Regions from separate parts of the Anaerobacillus sp. ABR4_321 genome, predicted to be linked through region 1. Evidence: riboswitches for the same ligand, from Rfam matches in the RefSeq annotation. Region 1 holds a riboswitch; the other holds the start of a gene.
What was found. Region 1 has a riboswitch for lysine ahead of ACXADT_RS07590 (Na+/H+ antiporter NhaC family protein). Riboswitches for the same ligand answer to the same signal wherever they lie in the genome.

Region 1 (5,870 bases):
GAATTGGAAGAGCTATACACTGATGCCAATTTTCAAGTCATCGTGTCGAACTTGTTTCACTCTGATGGAGCAAGACCTGCCTGGGCAGTTCCGTACGCGATCGATGAGAAAGATGGCGTTAAGGTCGGACTAATCGGGATAACGATTCCATATGAACAATTCTATAGTCTCCTCGGCTGGTCGATACAATCACCATGGGAAATGCTGCAAAAGGTGGTTGATGAAGTACGTTCGAAAGCTGATGTAGTCGTGTTGATGTCACATATGGGACTTGGGAACGACGAGCAGATTGCAACGGATATTGAAGGAATCGATGTGATCATCGGCTCTCATACCCATCACGTTCTTAAGCATGGAATGAATGTAAATGGAACGTTGATTACTCAAGCAGGTAAGAATGGAAATTATGTAGGAGAAGTCGTCCTGAACTATGATACTGAACAGTGCAAATTAGTTGAGGCAGAAGCTTATGCGATTTCTGTGCGTGATCATAAAGAAGATCAAGCGACAAAGGAACAGCTAGATCGATTAGGAGCGAATGCACAAAACTTATTAGACGAGGTCGTGTGCCGCCTCGAACAACCTCTAGAAGCAGAGTGGTTCAGGCGCTCTGTCCTTCCTGACGAGCTCTCTGCTGCTCTTAGAGAATGGTGCAATGCTGATATTGGAATGATCAATTCGGGTATGCTACTTGATGGATTAAGTGAAGGGAAGGTGTCGAGAGAAGACCTTCATCGTATATGTCCACACCCAGTCAATCCATGTAAAGTTATTCTAAAAGGAAGTGAATTACGTGAGATCGTCGCATATGCAATGTCTGACGAACTCGTGCATTTAACGTTTAAAGGATTAGGTTTCAGAGGAGAAGTCATGGGTATCATGGCTTTTGATGGACTCGAAGTGAAAACAGTCGTAATGGATGATGGTCTTCATCACGTAACAGAAATTCTCCATAACGGTCATCAGCTATCTCCAGAAAAAGAATATTCAGTGGCTACGGCGGATATGTTCACCTTCGGAAAATTTTATCCGCAGATGAAGCACGCTAAGAAGAAGTACTACTTACCAGAAATGCTTCGGGATCTTCTTGCATTTAGACTTGAGAACAGATATTAATCTTTGATTGTCAAACATGCCTCCGCGCTCATATAAATAGAATGACAACTTGTGAGTCAGGAGGCGGAGGATACGTGATCAATGTTACACCTATCATGATCGATGGTCATCCATTTACAGCGATTAGCATGAAACTACCTAAGACCAATTTTCTTGCTGTTACAAATGAAAATGGCTACATCATGTGTGGAGCACTGGATATTGCGTTACTTAATGAAAAGTTAAGTGATCGCAAAATCATTGCAGGCAGAGCTGTTGGTGTAAGGTCTATCGAACAGCTGCTAGAAGCACCACTTGAATCTGTAACGCTTGAAGCAGAGGCAAGGGGCATCAAAGTAGGAACCATCGGAAGAGATGCGATGCTCAAAATGTTATAAGAAAAACCACAGCTTGCGGGCTGTGGTTTTTCTTTAGGGAAAATATGTCCATACTTCTTTCCTTCTTCGCATATACATGTTGAGGAGAAGGGAGGATATTGGCTTGTTCCGAACTCGAAGAAGGTTCATTCGAAAAGGTCCGCTTCCTTTTCGATATGTGTTTGTTATCTCGTTCATTCTATTTATTTTTATGACAGTTCAAGGACTATGGATCGTTGAAAAAGGTATTAAGCCTACTCTTATCGAAATAGCTAGAACAGAAACGAACCGAATCGCAACACTCGCGATTAACCAGGCCATCAACAAAAAAATCGTTGAAGAAGCAGATAGCACAGAAGAGCTGATCAAAAAAGAAACGGTTAACCAAGTAGATATCGTCCAAATTAACCAAAGCGCTGTAAATAAAGTACTTGCTCAATCGACAGATAAAGTGCAAAAGTTCTTAAAGAGCGTTGAAGATAACTCGATCGATTATTGGGCAGAGGAAAATGGGGTCGAGCTTCAAGTTGATGAAGATGTACCATTAAGTAAAGGAATCATCCATAACATTCCGATTGGGCAAGCGTTTAACAATACGTTACTCGCGAACTTTGGACCAAAAGTTCCTGTGAGATTTACAGCGATTGGAGAAGTAAAGTCTGATATCAAACATAACATTCAGCAAGTAGGGATCAACAACACTTGGGTTGATATTCGCGTCCATATCGAAGTGCATGTGAAAATCGTTATTCCATTTGCTACAGATTCAGATGTCGTCACAACGGATATTCCTGTTATTGCAACGTTTATAAAGGGAGATGTGCCGAACTTCTACAATAATGGATCTGGTACAGGATTGCCTGATCCGGCTATCGATATTGGAGGAATGGAATAAATTGTGTTTGCATAGCACTTAGAACTAAGCTATAATAACGAATTGTATTAAACTAAATAATGTTCCTTATCTTATACGATGAGGTAGAGGAGCAGATACTCATAAGTACGTGTTGGGAGAATGACATCTATGATCAGCATCGAAAGGGAGATCTGCCGAAGCAGAAATAATCGTCACATTATTTTTGTTGGGGCGACATTGAATAAATGTCGAACTGTCATTATGAGGCTTACTTATAATGGAGAACTACTGATCGGGATGGACACTTGACATTGTAACCGCAAAACGGGCAATGATAGGACCATATCCTTTCATTGGCCGTTTTTTTGTTTATCCAAAAGTAGTGAACCATAACTTGAAAAGGATGGTGAATATGGAAAATACGATTTATTCGATTATTCCGCCGCTCATCGCATTATTGATGGTAGTGGCAACCAGGAAGGTATTGCCTTCACTAGGGGTGGGAATTATCCTTGGTGCGTTGATGATCAACGACTGGAGTATTGGTGGTTCTATTAAAGAAATCTATACGATTGTGAAGGGCATTTTTATTTCTGACGGTGGGTTAAATACCTGGAACATGTATATTATTTTCTTCTTACTTCTATTAGGCATGATGACTGCATTTATTTCAATTTCAGGTGGTAGCCGAGCGTTCGGTGAGTGGGCCATGAAACGAGTGAAAACGCGAACTGGTGCTCAGATCGTTACTGCAGTCTTTGGAGTTATTATTTTTATCGATGATTACTTCAATTCTCTAGCGGTTGGGAATGTTAGTCGTCCTATTACAGACAGGCACAAAGTTTCGAGAGCCAAGCTTTCTTACATCATCGATTCAACTGCTGCCCCGATGTGTATCATTTCCCCTATTTCTAGCTGGGGAGCTTATATTATTGCAATTATAGGTGGTATTCTTACTACACATAGCATCGTTGGTGTTGGTGCTTTAGAAGCTTTCATAAAAATGATTCCTATGAATTTATATGCGATCTTCGCACTTGGAATGGTTTTCTTCGTAAGCTATTTCGATATTAACCTTAAGGCAATGAGAGTTCATGAAAACCGTGCACAAAAAACAGGAGAAGTACTCGACCCTTCAAAAGGTGCTGTACCAGGGGAAACAACTGGCTTACCTGAAAGTGATAAGGGGAAAGTAGCAGATCTTGCTTGGCCAATCATTATGCTGATCGCAGGTACGGTCATCTTTATGATCATCACAGGTATTCAGGCAGTGAGTGGAACGGATGCTGCCGTAACGCCGTTAACGATTTTTGAAAATACAGATGTTGCAGCTTCGTTATTATACGGTGGTTTGATCGGTTTAGGTACGTCTCTAGTGTTCTTCTTCTTTAAGAACATGGGAGGAGCAGCGTTTGGAAAAGGTGTCGTTGAAGGAATCAAATCGATGCTTCCTGCAGTTTACATCCTTCTCTTTGCATGGACGTTGATCGAGATTATCGGAACACTTGGAACAGGTAAATATCTAGCTGGTCTAGTTGATCAGCATATAGCCATCGGTTTTCTTCCAGCAATCTTGTTCTTATTAGCAGGCGTAATGGCATTTGCTACTGGAACATCATGGGGAACATTCGGTATTATGCTTCCGATTGCTGGAGAAATCGCTGCTGCGACAGACCCAACCTATATGCTACCTGTACTAGCCGCTGTACTAGCGGGAGCGGTGTTTGGAGATCACTGCTCGCCGATTTCTGATACAACGATCCTTTCTTCTACAGGCGCGGGAAGCCATCATATCGACCATGTGTTGACACAGCTTCCTTATGCTCTGACTGTAGCTGGAATCGCGCTCGTAGGCTATCTTGTACTTGGGTTTACAGGAAGCTCGATTGCTGGGCTGCTTGCAACAGCAGTAGTTTTTGCGGTTGTTGTCTATATACTAAAAACAAAATACGAAAATCGTACGGTTGAAGCCGTTAACGAATAATCGAACAGGGGGGACCATCCTCCTGTTTTTTTTATGTCATCCTACAAAAAAGGGGTGTTTTTGGCTAATTTTCGAAGTGATTTTACAAATTATCTGAAAGATTGCTTTGACATGGCCAATAGTACTAGATATACTATAAACAAAATAATCAGAATTTAATTAAAAATCTAAACCTTTTTCTGGAAGGAGGAGAACAAGGAGAAGGGTTACAACGTCTAAGGGGGTAATACTAGTGGAAAAAAGAGCTCAGTGGGGAACGAGAGCTGGCTTTATCTTAGCAGCTGTTGGTTCTGCAATCGGACTAGGTAACATTTGGAGGTTTCCAGCCGTTGCATATGACAACGGTGGAGGGGCATTTTTTATACCATATTTATTTGCACTAATAACTGCGGGTATTCCGATTCTTATTTTGGAGTTTACGATTGGCCATAAGTTCAGAGGTTCAGCTCCGCTTTCGTTCTTCAGAATGAATAAAAAGACCGAATGGCTCGGTTGGTGGGGCGTTATTGTTGCGTTTGTTATTTCTACGTATTATGCGGTCATTATAGGTTGGGCAATTTCTTATAGCTATTTTGCATTCAATTTGAGCTGGGGTTCAGACACAGAAGGCTTCCTATTCAATGACTATCTGCAGCTGACTGTTAATCCTGGTGAAACAGGTAGCCTTGTGCCAGGAGTATTCATTCCGCTTGTGGCAGTTTGGATTATTACGCTAGGCGTTCTTCTTGCAGGGGTTAAGAAAGGAATCGAACGTGCGAACAAAATCTTTATCCCTACGTTGATCGTGCTTTTCTTAATCATCGTAATTAGAGCTGTGACGCTTCCTGGGGCAGCTGAAGGTTTAAGTGCATTCTTTACACCGAATTTTGACTCCATTACGTCCGGTAGTGTTTGGGTAGCAGCGTATGGACAGATCTTCTTCAGTTTATCGATTGCTTTTGCTATTATGATTACGTATTCAAGCTATCTTCCGAAGAAATCTGATATTACGAACAATGCGTTTATTACAGGGTTTGGTAACTCTTCATTCGAGCTTTTAGCAGGTATCGGAGTATTCTCCGCATTAGGATTTATGGCTACTCAACAAGGTCTAGGTGTCGATGAAGTTGTAAGCGGAGGAGTCGGACTAGCGTTCGTCGTATTCCCTCAAATTATCAATGAGTTCCCTGCACTGAATGGTATGTTTGGATTCCTTTTCTTTGCATCACTCGTACTTGCTGGATTATCTTCACTAATCTCAATTTCAGAAACGTACGTTGCTGGTATCTCTGAAAAGTTTGGCATTTCTCGTACGAAAGCTGTATTGATCGGTGGTGGTGTCGCATCACTCATCTCGATCTTGTTCGCGACACAAGGTGGATTGTTCTTCCTAGATGCAGCGGATTACTTCATCAATCAGTTTGGTATTGCGTTTGTAGGTCTTGTAGAAGTCGTCGTAGTAGCATGGTTCCTACGTCAGCTTCCTGGTCTTGAAAATCATGCCAATGGCATTTCTGACATTCCGCTAAACTATTGGTGGAAAGCATGTCTTGGGGTCATCACTCCAATCGTGCTCGGC
Region 2 (5,870 bases), 800 kb from region 1:
CAGTGTTCTTACCAGCATGAGCCATAGAAAGGGATCCAGCTACATGTTTATGAGGATTACCTTCTGTTTCACAATCGATTGTATAGCCAGGGCCGCCCATACCAGTGCCTGTTGGGTCTCCACCTTGTGCAACGAATCCAGGAATGACACGGTGGAAGTTAACACCGTTATAGAAGCCTTCATTTGCTAGTTTTTCAAAGTTAGCTACAGTGTTTGGCGCTTCTTCTGGGAAGAATTCAATTTGAATTACTTCGCCATTTTCAAATGCGATTGAACCTTTTTTCATTAAAAATATCCTCCTGCGTAAACAATTTGCTTAAAAGCTCTTTCATTATAGCATAAGAGATGCATTTACCATATGAATTAACTTTAGGAAACTATTTTGATATAACCATTTTTTTTAAAGGTCTGTCATATTGAATTAAATCTTCATATGATTCTCTTTCAACTACAAGGCTTGATTCTCCATCTTCTACAAAAACAACAGCTGGCTTTGGTAGTCGATTGTAATTATTCGCCATCGAATACCCATATGCTCCGGTGGAAAAGACAATCATCACGTCCCCTGCGATCGCGCGCTGAAGCTGACAGTCCCAAATCAACATATCACCGGATTCGCAGCACTTTCCTGCGATTGAATACAGGTGATCTTTCGGTTCATTCATTCGATTTACGATCGATGCCTCATACTTTGCGTTATATAAAGCAGGACGAAGATTGTCACTCATCCCCCCATCAACAGCAAGGTAATTCCTTAGTTCCGGAACATTTTTATGAGAGCCAACGGTGTACAATGTAGACCCAGCTTCACCGACAAGAGAGCGGCCAGGTTCAATCCAGATTTCTGGCATCGACATGTTGCTATGCTCGATTTGCTTTTTTACAGCATCCGTCATGGCATCGATGTAGTTCTGAGGAGAGATCGGTTGATCTTCGTGGTTGTATCGAATACCAAACCCGCCACCTAAATTCAGCACCCGGGGCTCATACCCAAACGCTTCATTCCAGCGATGGAGGTAACTATAGATCTTGTCGATCGCCATCACAAATCCTGTCGTTTCAAATATTTGAGATCCGATATGGCAATGAAGGCCAAGCAGGTGAATGTTACTCATTTTTAACGCCGTATCGATCGCTTGCTCTACTTGACCACTCTGTAAATCGAATCCAAACTTTGAATCTTCTTGACCCGTAAGAATATAGTCATGTGTGTGTGCTTCGATCCCAGGCGTTATTCTTAAGAGCACATTCGTTGAAACCTCTTCTTCTGCTGCTAGCTGTTCGAGTAACGAAAGCTCATAAAAGTTATCGACCACAAAACAACCAATCCCAGCTTTTAGAGCCATCCTTATTTCTCTTTCGCTTTTATTGTTACCATGAAAGTGAATCCGGTCGACTGGAAACCCTGCTTGTAAAGCCGTATATAATTCTCCTCCAGAGACAACATCAAGACTCAACCCTTCTTCTTCCGCTAGTTGAATCATCGCAATACAAGAGAATGCTTTACTCGCATACGCAACCTGATAGTTTAATTGCTTTTTCTCGAAAGCCTCTTTAAAGGCTCTTGCTTTCTCTCGAATCAGTGCTACATCATAGACGTACAATGCTGTGCCGTACGTTTTCGCTAGTTCAAACGTATCGACCCCTCCGATTGTATAGTGACCGTTTTCTGAAATTTCTGCTGTGCCAAATAAGTGCACGATATTCTCCCCTCTCGCTTTATTCAGTAAGCGAGCTCCCACTACATAAAAAAACAAACAGCCAACTTATAGATACATTGGCTGTTTTGCTCCGTATCCCCACGAGTTGGATTAGCTCACCACTGCAGTATAGATAACAGTGACAGTCTGCAGCTTATTCAACTACAGCCCAGCAGAAAAAGGATGGACCTTCTTCCACTTCGGCAATTCGACCTTTCAGATACCATCATCGCAACCCATTATATGCTCAGATATCGTACTCATTCTCATTGCGCCTCTATCCCCATTACATTCAATGAGGTCTATTCTATTAAAAATTAAATTATCACACTTTTTAAGATTCAGCAAGTGGTTCGTCCTCTTGCTTCTTTTTATTTTGAGGCTGTGTAATACTCGGTCTAAGCTTCGTCAATGGCACTGAGACTCTGATTAGAATCTGTAAGAACGCCTTTGCGTTAAATGGGACGAACGGCCACAAATACGGTGTATTGAGCGGGCGTAAACTTATTAAAAACAATATCGTCAAAGTAACGCCGATCATGTAGCCTGGGACTCGGAAGAAATAGACGAGAAACAATAATAAGAGCCTGATCAATTTGTTTGCGATTGCAAGCTCATAGCTTGGGGTCGCATAAGAACCGATTGCCGCGATCGACACATAAAGAATGACCTCTGGTACGAATAGACCAACGTCGATGGCGATTTGTCCAATTAGAACCGCTGCGATTAAGCCCATAGCTGTTGAAAGTGGCGTAGGAGTATGGATGGCGGCCATCCTCAAAGTCTCTATACCGAGTTCGGCTAGTACGATTTGAACGAATATCGGAACATTGGTTTTCTCATTCGGTCCGATGAAATCGATCGTTTTTGGAAGTAGTTCCGGTTCATATACGAATAGTAGCCATAGTGGCAAAAGAAGCAATGCAGCAAGCATACCACCAAATCGTACCCATCTAAGAAACGCTCCCGCTAGAGGTGCTTCTCTGTATTCTTCCGCATGCTGAACGTGATGGAAAAATGTCGTAGGCGTGATGATGACACTCGGTGAAGTATCTACGATGATCAGCACATGACCTTCTAATAAATGAGACGCTGCAACGTCGGGTCTTTCCGTATACCTCACCAGAGGGAATGGATTCCCTGCTTGATGCACCAAAAATTCTTCTATCGCTTTATCAGCCATCGGTAGACCATCGATATTGATCTCTTTTAACTTTTTCGTTACGATTTCGACTAGGTTAGGATTTGCCACATCCTCTATATACGTTATGCAAATATCTGTTTTAGAACGTTCTCCAACTTGCATGATCACATTCCTAAGTTTTCCATCACGTATTCTACGACGTGTTAACGCTGTATTTTCAATGATATTCTCTGTGTACCCATCTCTCGAACCGCGGATGACCTTTTCTGTATCGGGCTCTTGTGGTGTTCTGCCAGGATACTTACGAACGTCAATAATGTATGCCTGTTCTTCGCCTTCCATAAAAACAGCGATTAACCCTGAGAGAACTTGATCTACGACTTCATCAAAGGTAGTTACTGTCGACACTTGCTGATGTGGCAAGTGATTATGAATCACTTTTTCAAACTGCGCAGTCAGACGATGATGTTCGTCTGTATACATCAATTCACGCATGATTTCTACTATGATAGATGTATCACAAAGTCCTGTACAGTAGTAAAAGTACACTTCTTTGTTTAATATTCTTATTTTCCGAACGCCTACGTCGAAACTCTTCCCAATACCAATCGACTTTTCCATGAACTTTTCATTTTCTTTTATCTTTTTAAAGATTTTTTGTTTATCCTTCGTTGTTGAACTCATCTATTCCACTCCTTTCTAGAAGAATTTGGACCGCTTTCCTCGTAATCGGTGACCCTTTTGACGGATCATCATAACCTGACATCTTACCAATATCACCAACTCCCACAACAATTGGAAGGTCCAATTTATCAAGGATAGATACCGTGTCTCCATCGATCCTCCCGATTTCCATATCAGGAAGCCCGTTTTTATCGACGCCAAAATGGGTAAGCTCCCCAAACCGGTCGATGGAAACATCCACTTTCGTCCATTCAGAAAAATGGGTTCTCGATGCCACAGCGATCGCTCCTAAAACCTCGATATCCGCATCAGAAGCTACATACTGCATCGCAAGTTCGCCGTATCCTTCACCTTGGTAGCCACTGTCATCAAACATGACAAACACTGGGTCATGAGGGGTTTCAGAAATGAGTGATACGATTTCGTATCCAGCAAGCGGGGTAGGGTTACCAGCCGATTGACTGATACATCTTCCGCCAAGTTCTGAGGCTACTGTTTCAATAGCCTGTTGCGCATATAGATCACCGTCAGTAACAAAAATAACCCTCCGCTTTGTATTCATATCTTCACCCCTTTGGTTTAAACAGTATGGCAACGATAAAACCGAATACGATCGCTGACGAAATACCAGCTGAAGTTAATTGAAAAATCCCCATCCCAATGCCGATAAAGCCGTGTTCTTCACCTTTTTGCATGGCTCCATGGAGCAAAGAATGACCAAAGCTTGTGATCGGAACGGTTGCTCCTGCCCCCGCAAATTCGATCAGCTTATCATAAATTCCAAATCCGTCTAATATCGCACCGGAGACGACGAAGGACGACATAACGTGTGCAGGTGTTAATTTAAAAATGTCTAATAAAAGTTGACCTATCACACAGATAGCTCCTCCGACAGCAAATGCAAGGAAATATTCCATTATTGACCACTTCCTATTCTTTCAAAAACTACAGCATGTGCAATGGCTGGCATGCTTTCTTTCTGTTGAACCATCACGGGACTATGAAGGCACCCTGTTGCAACGACTAAAATCTTGTTGTAGCGCCCTTTTTTCAATAGATCCATAAGATGCCCATACGTTACAACAGCAGAACACGCACATCCACTGCCTCCTGCAAACACTTCTTCTTGATCTGGGCGATAGACCATCAATCCACAGTCATTGTGGTTATTGGTGATGTCATATCCATCTTCTAACAGCAGGTCTCTGACGATTGGTGACCCGACAGCTGATAAGTCACCAGTAGCGATCAAATCGTATTCAGTCGGCTCAATATCAAGATCTTTAAAGTGTGTAGCGATCGTATCGGCTGCAGCAGGCGCCATCGCAGATCCCATATCGAATGGGTCTTTCACCCCCCAATCCACCACTCTTCCAACTGTCGCTGCAGTAATTCTGATATCAGAAGCATCAGTACTGATTAAAACGGCACCTGCACCTGTTACTGTCGCGGTTGCAGTTCCTGGCTTTTGGCCTCCATATTCAGTAGGGTACCGAAACTGCCTTTCAGCAGTCGCATTATGACTACTAACCCCAGCTACAGCAGATGTCGCAAAACCTCCCTCTACTAAAGAGGATGCTACTGCAAGGGATTCCATTGAGGTCGAGCATGCCCCGAATACACCTAGGAAGGGAATTTGTAGTGCCCTTGCAGAATAGGTCGCACTTACGATCTGATTTAAAAGATCTCCAGACACATAAATGTCTACATCTTCTTTAGAAAAACCTTTTTTGCTTAAACAGTTCGTAATCGAGTCTTCCAGAAGCTTTCTTTCGGCTAACTCCCAATTCTCCTCATTACAATGAAGATTGTCATAGGTCACATCGAAACATTCACCTAAAGGACCTTCAGCCTCCTTAGGACCAACTGCTGTGCCAACAGATTGTACATATACGTTAGAGAACTTCCACGTTTGTTTTCCAATTTTCATTCGACTCTCTCCTTACTTACAACAACGCTCTGAAAATTAGCCGGACAATTCCTACCAAATAAGCTGCAACAACCCCGAAAACGATGACAGACCCAGCGAGCTTAAACATGTTCGTTGCGACCCCTAAAACGATCCCTTCACTTTTATGTTCGAGAGCAGCACTTGTGATCGAATTCGCAAAACCTGTTACAGGAACAGCTGAACCCGCACCCGCAAACTGTCCTATCTTATCGTATACACCAAAACCAGTAAGTAAAGCTGAGATAAGGATAAGCGTAGCAACTGTTGGGTTTCCTGCATTTTTTTCAGAAAAATCGAATACACTCATGTAGAAATTCTGAATCCCTTGACCAAATGCACAAATTGCGCCTCCCACCAAAAAAGCTTTTAATGAATTCCAAACATAAGGTGT

Region 2: linked by a shared signal. The riboswitch ahead of lysA (diaminopimelate decarboxylase) and the one ahead of ACXADT_RS07590 (Na+/H+ antiporter NhaC family protein) in region 1 are both predicted to bind lysine.

Annotation. Positions count from the first base shown of each region.
Region 1 is NZ_JBSWTK010000001.1:1,460,476-1,466,345, forward strand. Features, by position in the region: gene ACXADT_RS07575 (bifunctional metallophosphatase/5'-nucleotidase) at 1-1,116, shown strand, start outside; gene ACXADT_RS07580 (YunC family protein) at 1,191-1,493, shown strand; gene yunB (sporulation protein YunB) at 1,597-2,367, shown strand; lysine riboswitch at 2,444-2,624, shown strand; gene ACXADT_RS07590 (Na+/H+ antiporter NhaC family protein) at 2,741-4,312, shown strand; gene ACXADT_RS07595 (sodium-dependent transporter) at 4,545-5,870, shown strand, end outside.
Region 2 is NZ_JBSWTK010000001.1:2,259,801-2,265,670, reverse strand. Features, by position in the region: gene ACXADT_RS11720 (peptidylprolyl isomerase) at 1-286, opposite strand, end outside; gene lysA (diaminopimelate decarboxylase) at 378-1,700, opposite strand; lysine riboswitch at 1,805-1,988, opposite strand; gene ACXADT_RS11710 (spore germination protein) at 2,035-3,528, opposite strand; gene spoVAEA (stage V sporulation protein SpoVABEA) at 3,506-4,090, opposite strand; gene spoVAE (stage V sporulation protein AE) at 4,095-4,445, opposite strand; gene spoVAD (stage V sporulation protein AD) at 4,445-5,458, opposite strand; gene spoVAC (stage V sporulation protein AC) at 5,475-5,870, opposite strand, start outside.